DNA from 3 places in the Enterobacter adelaidei genome. Region 3 is predicted to be linked to each of the others. Evidence: predicted binding sites of a transcription regulator. Region 3 holds the regulator's gene; each other region holds the start of a gene.

Region 1 (3,282 bases), 1.9 Mb from region 3:
ATCGAAACCGTAACAAAATAACGTCCGGGGACGACGGAGGCGCGATCTTTAAACTGTGTTAAATCGACGCTGTTGCGCTGATCTTTATCGATGGCATTAATATTAAATTCGGTACCAGAGGCGACTTTCGTCATTAACAGGGCGGTAATGATGATTATGCATGTTGATTTATGTTTCATCATCCTGTTGCTCAAGGTAAATATAAAATGCCGACTGGCATAACGAGCCAGTCGGTAGATAACGAGGTAAATTTGAATTATTTATACGCCAGCACATAGTTTGCGGTGGCTTCAACCTGACCCGGCGTTGCCGTTTTGCCGCTCAGTACTTCCATCTGCGCCTTAAAGTGCAGCGTCTGGGTGGCGGAGCCTGCCAGCAGGGTAACTTCACTGGCGCTACCCAGGGTGATGTTCGCTTCCGCATTATCCAGCAGGCGGACGCCCACGTTCTGCGCGCCGTTGGCATACGTGTTGGTCATCAGACTGGTATCCGTTGTATCCGTGGCGGAGCTGGTGAACGTGACGTCAACTTTGGTGATTGGGGTATCGGTTTCATCGCCTGGATCGTCCAGTTGGCAGTTTTCCAGGTTGATATCTACCGCCACGGGTGACGATTTTTTATTGGCATTAATAACGGCGGTCGTAATTTCACCCAAATCGACTTCTTTATCAACGCTGTCTGGTGCAATATTGCATGGTGCATCAATCACCACACCTTTGAATTTGATCTTACCGGAACCTTGTTCTGCAGCAAACGCCGACCCAGAAATAAGCGTGGCCATTGCCACGGCTAAAATTGCTTTTTTTCCTGTAAACATGAAAATATCCTTTTTCAGTTGAATTCATATCCTGAATATTAATCAGAATATTGCCAGGGAAGTATACCGATCTCCGACGGGGCAATGCGATTAACCAAGCTTAAAAATCATTGTAGATCTAATTAAAATATAAATACGGGTTATTGTAAGTGGATGAATTTCAAGAAGTGTAAATTATAATGTCGGATGCATTGTTTAGTGTTATTACGCACAATAATGTTCAATAAAAAACTTGATTTTTTTATAAGGAAGGATGCAGGACATATATTCCGTAAAAAGTTATTTCTTTAACAAATAATAGGCACCTCCGTTTCAGGAGTCGCCCGTCACGTCAGCCAATGCCTGCGGCCTGAAGTAAGACCAGACTTAACCCCATCACCGACATTCCGCACAGGACGCCATAGCTTGGGTTGTTGTTTGGATCGATCTCTTTTGCCAGCGGCATCAGCTCGTCAACCGACAGCGCAACCATAATCCCCGCAACCGCGGCCATAATGGCAGCCATGACTACCGGCGAAACTAGGCTACCGAGGATGAGCCAGGCCAGCACGCCGCCAAGAATTTCCGCCATGCCGGATATCCCGGCCCAGAAGATTGCCGTGCGCTTTGAGCCCGTGGCGGCATAGACCGGACCGGCCACCGCGAGTCCTTCAGGAATATTGTGCAACGCCACCGCCAGGGCGATGCCGAGGCCCATTTCCAGGTTACTGCTGGCGGTGACATACGTCGCCACGCCTTCCGGGAAGTTGTGCAGGCTTATGCCGAGCGTCAGCAAAATGGCGGTGCGCTTAATGTTACGCGGCGCGGGCGCTACGTTTTTTTGCATGAAGTCCTGAGGGTGCGCGTGGGGCAACATGCGGTCGAGCGCGAAATATCCCAGCAGGCCAACGACAAACATGCCGTAGCCCAGCAGCGGAGACATACCTTCTGTTCCCAACGCGGCAGGCAGCATCTCCATCAGGGAGATGAGTAGCATGATCCCGGCTGCAAAGCCCAGTGAGAAGGCCAATACGCGATTAGAGGGTTTCTGACCAAGAACACCGAGGATCGCACCGATGAAGGTCGCAGCGCCCGCAAGTATCGTCAGGATCAAAGGTACTGACATTCATTACTCCTTTTGATAATGATTCTCATTAATATAAATGATTCTTTGTCAGCAAAGCGAGCAGAGTGGCTCTGCTTTACATATTCCTTACATTCAAATTTCCTGATGATGATCTTCACGCTTATCAGCGTTCATCTTTGCCGGATTGCGCGTAATGTAGCACCATTAAATTGACACCTTCTGTAAGGATATCATCATGACTTCTTCCCGTATGCCAGCCCTGTTTTTAGGCCACGGCAGCCCAATGAACGTTCTGGAAGACAACGTCTATACCCGCGCATGGCGTAGCCTGGGCGAGACGCTGCCGCGTCCAAAAGCGATTGTGGTGGTATCCGCGCACTGGTTCACCCGGGGCACGGGCGTGACCGCCATGGAAGCGCCTAAGACCATTCATGATTTTGGCGGCTTCCCGCAGGCGCTGTATGACACGCACTATCCGGCCCCCGGCTCGCCTGAGCTGGCACAAAGGCTGGTGGAACTGCTGGCGCCTGTTCCGGTGGCGCTGGATAAAGAAGCCTGGGGTTTTGACCATGGCTCCTGGGGCGTGCTGATTAAAATGTATCCTGATGCGGATATCCCGATGGTGCAGTTGAGCATCGACAGCACCAAACCGGCTGCCTGGCATCTGGAGATGGGTCGTAAGCTTGCAACCCTGCGTGATGAAGGCATCATGCTGGTGGCAAGCGGTAACGTGGTGCACAACCTGCGAACGGCACGCTGGCACGGCGAGAACACGCCCTATCCGTGGGCGGCCTCTTTTAATGATTACGTCAAAGCGAATCTGACCTGGCAAGGCCCGGCTGAGGAGCATCCGTTAGTGAACTATCTGGATCATGAAGGCGGTTCGCTCTCTAACCCGACGCCGGAACACTTCCTGCCGCTATTGTACGTTCTTGGTGCGTGGGATGGTCAGGAGCCGGTTACGATCCCGGTCGACGGTATTGAGATGGGGAGCCTGAGTATGCTTTCGGTGCAGGTGGGGTAATAAAAGCAAAACGGCAACCTCAGGTTGCCGTTTTTAGTGTTTGCACCCTCTTCCACGGGGTGAGGGCATCAGGCCGCGGTCTATTCAACAAAAATATGTGGATAGAATCGTGACAGATCCTGCGTGATCAGGGCGCGATCTTCGCGGATGCCAATCCCGGCTGGCTGATCGTTGATGAGCCAGCTGCCAATCAGCGTGTAGCTGTCGCCAAATTTCGGCAGTTGATAAAATTCCTGGACGATCATCCCTTCTTCGCCGTAAGGCCCTTCAACCGCTTCCAGCGTTTTGCCGTTTTCGATAATCGACACGTTCGCCCCTTCACGGGAGAAGATCGGCTTCACGACGTATTTCTCCATTTGCGGATAATCATCTTCC
Region 2 (3,282 bases), 2.1 Mb from region 3:
TGGGGTCGCGGTAAAGGTCACGGCCATGGCCATGGCCACCATTAATGCAAAAAGGAGCCTCACGGCTCCTTTTTCTTTATTAAACCTTACAGACCTAACACTGTTCCAATCAACAACCACAGGTTCAGCGCCACCACCACCACGACTATGGCCCAGCCGGTTCTTTTGACCAGCGTTGTGTTAACCAGGTCGCCCATCAGGGTTTTATTGCTGGTAAAGATCAGCAGCGGCACCAGCGCCAGCGCGATACCAAAACTCAACAAAACCTGACTCATGACCAGGATCCTCGTTGGATCGAGCCCCATCAGAATCACGATAAATGACGGCAGCATCGTGACAGAGCGGCGCACCCACAGTGGAATATGGAAACGAACAAACCCCTGCATGACCACCTGCCCTGCCAGCGTCCCCACAACCGTAGATGAGAGACCAGCGGCCACCAGACTCAGACCAAATATCGTGGCAGCAGCATGGCTCAGTAACGGCTCCAGTGTGAGATAAGCCTGATCGAGATCGGCAATCCCGGTGTGCCCGTTAAAGTGGAAAGCGGCCGCGGCAGTCGCCATCATCGCCAGATTCACAAAACCAGCAATTGTCATGGCGATAGCCACATCCCATTTGGTCGCAGAGTAACGTTCTTTACGCGTGCCGCCGTGGAGGTGCTGAGTCAGCGAAGAGTGCAGATAAATGACATGCGGCATGATGGTCGCCCCCAGCACACCGGCGGCCAGAAATACGGCTTCAGAGGTTGGCAGACTTGGGATCACCATCCCTTTACCGAGCTGAGCCAGATTGGGTTGTGAGAAAATCAGCTCGACAATATAGGCCGCAGCGACAAACAACAGCAGACCGCCAATAACTTTCTCCAGCGGTTTTTGCCCCCGACGCTGTAACATCAAAATCAGGAAGGTGGCGATCCCGGTCAGTACCGCCCCCTGCAACAGCGACACACCCAGAATCAATTTAAAGCCGATCGCCGCACCGATAAATTCAGCGAGATCGGTCGCCATGGCGATGATTTCGGCCTGAACCCAGTAGAGCCAGACCGCCGGGCGCGGGTAATGGTCACGAATTTGCTCAGCCAGGTTTTTACCCGTGGCAATCCCAAGCTTTGCGGAGAGCATCTGAATCAGCATCGCCATCAGGTTAGCCCAGACGACCACCCACAGCAGTTTATAGCCAAAGCTCGCCCCGGCCTGAATATTGGTCGCAAAATTGCCCGGATCGATATAGCCAATGGCAGCAATGAACGCAGGTCCCATTAATGCGAACCGCAACTTGCGCGCTGCTCTGCCACTGCTACCCTCTACGCGACTGTTTGTCATTTCTGCCTCTGAAAATATAGCCTTTGCTATGTTTAATGCTATCAAAATGAGAATGATTATCAAGATCATTTGTGAAGTTTACAGTGATTTCTCTGATAGCTTTGGACGATAGACAGGCGGGTAAGCTGAGGGCGACCTGACAAAAACTGAAATCGCGCGCTCTTTTGTGAAGACTAGCACACAAACTTAACTTTTCACTCATTTACCTAACATAACAAAAATGTATTGTGGATCACTAATTTTGAGACTCGTCACAGGATGTAACTATAGTGTGCCCTTGATCTCGTTTTCTTTTCCTTCGTTACATAGAATGTGCAAGAAAATTAAACCTGCCTCAAATTTGGAGCAAATATGGACCGCGTCCTTCATTTTGTCCTGGCACTTGTTGTCGTTACTGCACTTGCATTGCTGGTCAGCACAGACCGCAAAAAAATTCGTATTCGTTATGTTGTCCAACTGCTGGTCATTGAAGTTTTACTCGCCTGGTTCTTCCTGAACTCCAACGTGGGGCTTGGCTTCGTAAAAGGCTTCTCCGAAATGTTCGAAAAACTGCTCGGGTTTGCCAACGAAGGGACAAACTTCGTCTTCGGTAAAATGAACGACGAAGGTCTGGCGTTCTTCTTCCTGAAGGTGCTGTGCCCAATCGTCTTCATCTCTGCGCTGATCGGTATTCTGCAGCACATCCGTGTTCTGCCGTTTATTATTCGTGGAATTGGTTTCCTGTTATCCAAAGTAAACGGTATGGGTAAGCTGGAATCATTCAACGCCGTCAGTTCCCTGATCCTTGGTCAGTCTGAGAACTTCATCGCGTATAAAGATATTCTCGGTAAGATGTCCCGCAACCGCATGTACACCATGGCGGCAACCGCAATGTCTACCGTTTCCATGTCTATCGTGGGCGCGTATATGACCATGCTGGAGCCAAAATACGTGGTTGCTGCACTGGTTCTGAACATGTTCAGCACCTTTATCGTTCTGTCACTGATCAACCCGTACCGCGTTGATGCCAGCGAAGAGAACATCCAGATGTCAAACCTGCACGAAGGTCAGAGCTTCTTCGAAATGCTGGGTGAGTACATTCTGGCAGGTTTCAAAGTGGCGATTATCGTTGCCGCCATGCTGATCGGCTTCATTGCCCTGATTTCTGGCCTGAACGCCCTGTTCGCTGCGGTTCTGGGCATCTCCTTCCAGGGTATTCTGGGCTACATCTTCTACCCTATTGCATGGGTGATGGGTGTTCCGGCTCACGAAGCACTGCAGGTGGGCAGTATTATGGCGACTAAACTGGTGTCTAACGAATTCGTTGCGATGATGGATCTGCAGAAGATTGCCAGCACCCTTTCTCCACGCGCGGAAGGCATTCTGTCCGTGTTCCTGGTTTCCTTCGCTAACTTCTCATCCATCGGTATTATCGCCGGTGCGATTAAAGGTCTGAACGAAGAACAGGGTAACGTGGTTTCTCGCTTTGGCCTGAAACTGGTTTACGGCTCTACGCTGGTAAGCGTCCTGTCTGCTTCTATCGCAGCACTGGTACTGTAAGGTTTACTGTTAAAACACAAACCGGGAGCCTGGCTCCCGGTTTTTTTATGCCCGCAATTCTTCCAGCGGTGTAGGTTTGCCTATCAGGTAGCCCTGCAGGTAATCCACGCCGAAGCTTAGCAGCATCTCGCGCTGAGCTGGTGTTTCCACATATTCAGCCACCACACACAGAGATTTTGTCTTCGCCAGATTACACATCGACTGGACGATCATCGCATCCATGTCGTCAGTACAAATATCTTTTACAAAGCAGCCATCAATCTTAATGATGTCTGCCTGCAGACGTCTGAGACGCTCATAGTTCGCGTAACCCGTACCAAAGTCATCAATGGCGATCCGGAAACCGTAATCCCGCAACTGTTGGATATTGTTGATACTGCTTCCTGAATTCGAAAAGGCCTGCTCCTCAGTGATTTCG
Region 3 (3,282 bases):
AACAAACGGACCGTACGACACTAGATCTGTTCGCGAATGAGCGTCGCCCGGGACGACCGAAAACGAATCCGCTTTCGCGCGATGAACAGCTGCGTATCAATAAACGCAATCAGCTTAAACGCGATAAAAATCGTGGGCTTAAGCGTGTCGAACTGAAGCTCAACGCCGACGCCGTCGATGCGCTTAACGAGCTGGCTGACGCGCGAAATATTAGCCGCAGCGAACTCATTGAAGAGATGTTGCTCGTCCAGCTTGAGACGTTACGCAGCCAGGCATAAGTCTGAAAATCCCCTTTATCGCCCTTTTCATGTAGCACAGAGTGCAGTCCTGCGCGATAGCTGTTTCCGCAGGGTTGCCAGTTCTGCTATTATTGCCCTTATCCGTGGCCGAATTGCGCCACCATACTATTAAGTTTCAAGAGGTTATTTTACTCATGGCAATCATCGGCATTTTCTTCGGCAGTGATACCGGCAATACCGAAAATATCGCAAAAAACATTCAAAAACAGCTCGGTAAAGACGTTGCTGATGTGCATGACATCGCCAAGAGCAGCAAAGAAGATCTCGAAGGCTATGACATTCTGCTGCTAGGTATTCCAACCTGGTACTACGGTGAAGCCCAGTGTGACTGGGATGATTTCTTCCCGACGCTGGAAGAAGTTGATTTCAACGGCAAGCTGGTTGCCCTTTTTGGCTGTGGCGATCAGGAAGACTACGCAGAATATTTCTGTGATGCGCTGGGTACCATCCGCGACATCATTGAGCCAAATGGCGCGGTTATCGTAGGCCACTGGCCAACGGCGGGTTACCACTTCGAAGCCTCTAAAGGCCTGGCTGATGACGATCATTTCGTGGGTCTGGCCATCGACGAAGACCGCCAGCCTGAACTGACCGCAGAGCGTGTTGAGAAGTGGGTTAAGCAGATCCGTGAAGAACTGCACCTGGATGATATTCTGAACGCCTGATTTTTATCGTGGCGCAACTGCGGTTGCGCCACGCCCCAGGTCAAACCGATTAAATTAATTGCTACAATCTTTTAACTTTTTCGCCCAGACCTGTACAATGTCTCCCTGAAAAATGTGGTTTCCATTGAGCAAGTTTGTTGGTGATACCCCATTTTTATAAGCATATTTTGCCTGAGACTTGCTGTTTTCATTTAGACATGGCAGTTCTATAATGAGACGCATTATCCAAGGTGCATTTTCTGTCACTTCCTACAGAAGTGAATCGTTTAGCAACAGGACAGATTCCGCATGACTGACAACAATACCGCATTAAAGAAGGCTGGCCTGAAAGTTACGCTTCCTCGGTTAAAAATCCTTGAAGTGCTTCAGGGTCCAGACAATCACCATGTCAGTGCGGAAGACCTTTATAAACGTCTTATTGACATGGGCGAAGAAATTGGGCTCGCTACCGTCTATCGCGTGCTGAACCAGTTTGATGACGCGGGCATTGTTACCCGTCATAATTTCGAAGGCGGTAAATCTGTATTCGAACTGACCCAGCAACAGCACCACGATCACCTGATCTGCCTCGACTGTGGCAAGGTCATTGAATTTAGCGATGACTCCATCGAAGCGCGCCAGCGTGAAATCGCGGCTCGTCATGGCATCCGCCTGACCAACCACAGCCTGTACCTGTATGGTCACTGTGCTGAAGGTGATTGCCGCGAAGACGATCACGCGCACGACGCTAAATAACTCAAGCTTTCATACTCTGAGCCAGCCGCGAGGTTGGCTTTTTTTTGCCTGTTATTTGACGCAAAAAAGCCCGGTAGCGTTGTGCTACCGGGCATGATGACAGAGAATTATTTGCTGTTGTTACTGCGAATCTCTTTCCAGATCTGGTCGCAACGCTTCGCCACTTCCTGATCGTTTCCGGTTTTACGTGCCTGAATACAGGCCTGGTAATCCATCACGCGAACGTTTTCCTGTGTGGCGAACTGCTCATGTGCCTTCTCTTTCTTCAGCACATTCAGCACGCTCTGACAGGCTTCGATCTTCTCCGGTGAACCTTCCGCTGTGTTAATGCAGGCGCTATACGCCTCTTTAAGACGCGAGTCCTCTTTCGGTGCCTGCTCCTGCGCACACCCCGCCAGCCCCGCAGCCAGCAACGCGACGATTACGATGTTTTTCATCATGTTCTGTCTCCATTAGAAGATAGTGAACGGAGCGATAACCATGAATTTCACGTCACGCTCATCCTGGAAGATGTTGCCGTAACCGCCTGCGTAGCTCGGAATGTCGGAGTGGTTGTCGTACTGGGTGAAGTGCAGTTTGAACATCGTGCCTTTCGCGCGGCCGTCCTGCAGGGTGTAGATAGCATCCAGGCTGTAAGAAGACTCTTTCAGGCGATAGTTTGGATCGTAGTAAGCGTCCGGTGTAGCCATATCTGCAGGTTTTGCATCCCAGGCATAAGCGTAAGATGCACCCACCGCCCAGCCTGGCAGGTTCCAGTTTTTCAGATCATACATCGCACCGAAGAACACCGCTTTTTCGCCGTCGGCGTTGAAGTCAGAGCGGTTATCCCACCAGATATCAAGACGACCGTTAGACGATGCATAGGTTGGGGTCATACGCTGCAGGAAGTACCCCTGCTGCCCTTCCGCTTTCACCCACGTGCCTTCCAGACGCAAATCAACCTGTCCGACTTTGTAGCCGAAGGTGAGAGCCTGCAACCACGCGGTGCCGTCATAGATATCATTGACGCCACCATTACTGACTTTGTCGCGCGTACCGTAGAACTGGTAGCTGGTGCTCAGCGGGCTACCCGCGATATCAAATTTATAGCTGGCCTTGGCAAAGTACTGATCGATGTAACCTTGAGCCTGGCCAAATGCCGCCTCAAGTACCAGGTCGTTTTTAAAGTCGTATTTAGCACCCAGTGAATGGAGATAATCTACTTTGGTTTTCTTATCGTTCTGGTAGAACTTGTCCATTTCAATGTGCCATGGTGCTTTGTACTCGTTGGTCCACATATAGGAGAAGCTCAACGCACCTGCATCACCGTAATCAAAGTTGGCACCCGCTTCCGCGCCCTGGTAAGTACCCGGCATAAAGCTCCAGTGTGGTGCTAACAATGTCTGACCGGTTGGCTGAATATAACCACCGCGCGCCCATACCGGGCCGTATTTGAATTTCGCTGCTGCCTTATACAGGCTGATACCGCTTTTATCTCCGGACCAGTCTTCTTTATAGGCTTTATTACTGGAGGAGAATGCGATTTCGTTCGGGTGGGCGCTGTCGCCGTTTTCCGCCATTTCAATTGCCGTGAATGCAGCAAT

Evidence for each region. The regulator Fur, encoded in region 3, represses iron uptake genes when iron is present. The targets are predictions, from matches to a motif close to ATAATAATGAGAACNACTATCAA.
Region 1: a site for Fur is predicted at 1,935-1,957, ahead of zupT (zinc transporter ZupT). Genes of this name have one in related genera too.
Region 2: a site for Fur is predicted at 1,366-1,388, ahead of AAHF05_RS16105 (Nramp family divalent metal transporter). Genes of this name have one in related genera too.

Annotation. Positions count from the first base shown of each region.
Region 1 covers NZ_CP154353.1:3,967,608-3,970,889, reverse strand. Annotated here, with positions in the region: gene AAHF05_RS19280 (fimbria/pilus outer membrane usher protein) at 1-182, opposite strand, end outside; gene AAHF05_RS19275 (fimbrial protein) at 257-817, opposite strand; gene zupT (zinc transporter ZupT) at 1,149-1,922, opposite strand; gene ygiD (4,5-DOPA dioxygenase extradiol) at 2,119-2,907, shown strand; gene AAHF05_RS19260 (glutathionylspermidine synthase family protein) at 2,988-3,282, opposite strand, start outside.
Region 2 covers NZ_CP154353.1:3,302,692-3,305,973, forward strand. Annotated here, with positions in the region: gene AAHF05_RS16100 (DUF2502 domain-containing protein) at 1-45, shown strand, start outside; gene AAHF05_RS16105 (Nramp family divalent metal transporter) at 87-1,325, opposite strand; gene nupC (nucleoside permease NupC) at 1,677-2,864, shown strand; gene AAHF05_RS16115 (EAL domain-containing protein) at 2,910-3,282, opposite strand, start outside.
Region 3 covers NZ_CP154353.1:1,242,273-1,245,554, reverse strand. Annotated here, with positions in the region: gene ybfE (LexA regulated protein) at 1-278, shown strand, start outside; gene fldA (flavodoxin FldA) at 434-964, shown strand; gene fur (ferric iron uptake transcriptional regulator) at 1,253-1,699, shown strand; gene chiQ (ChiQ/YbfN family lipoprotein) at 1,807-2,136, opposite strand; gene chiP (chitoporin) at 2,152-3,282, opposite strand, start outside.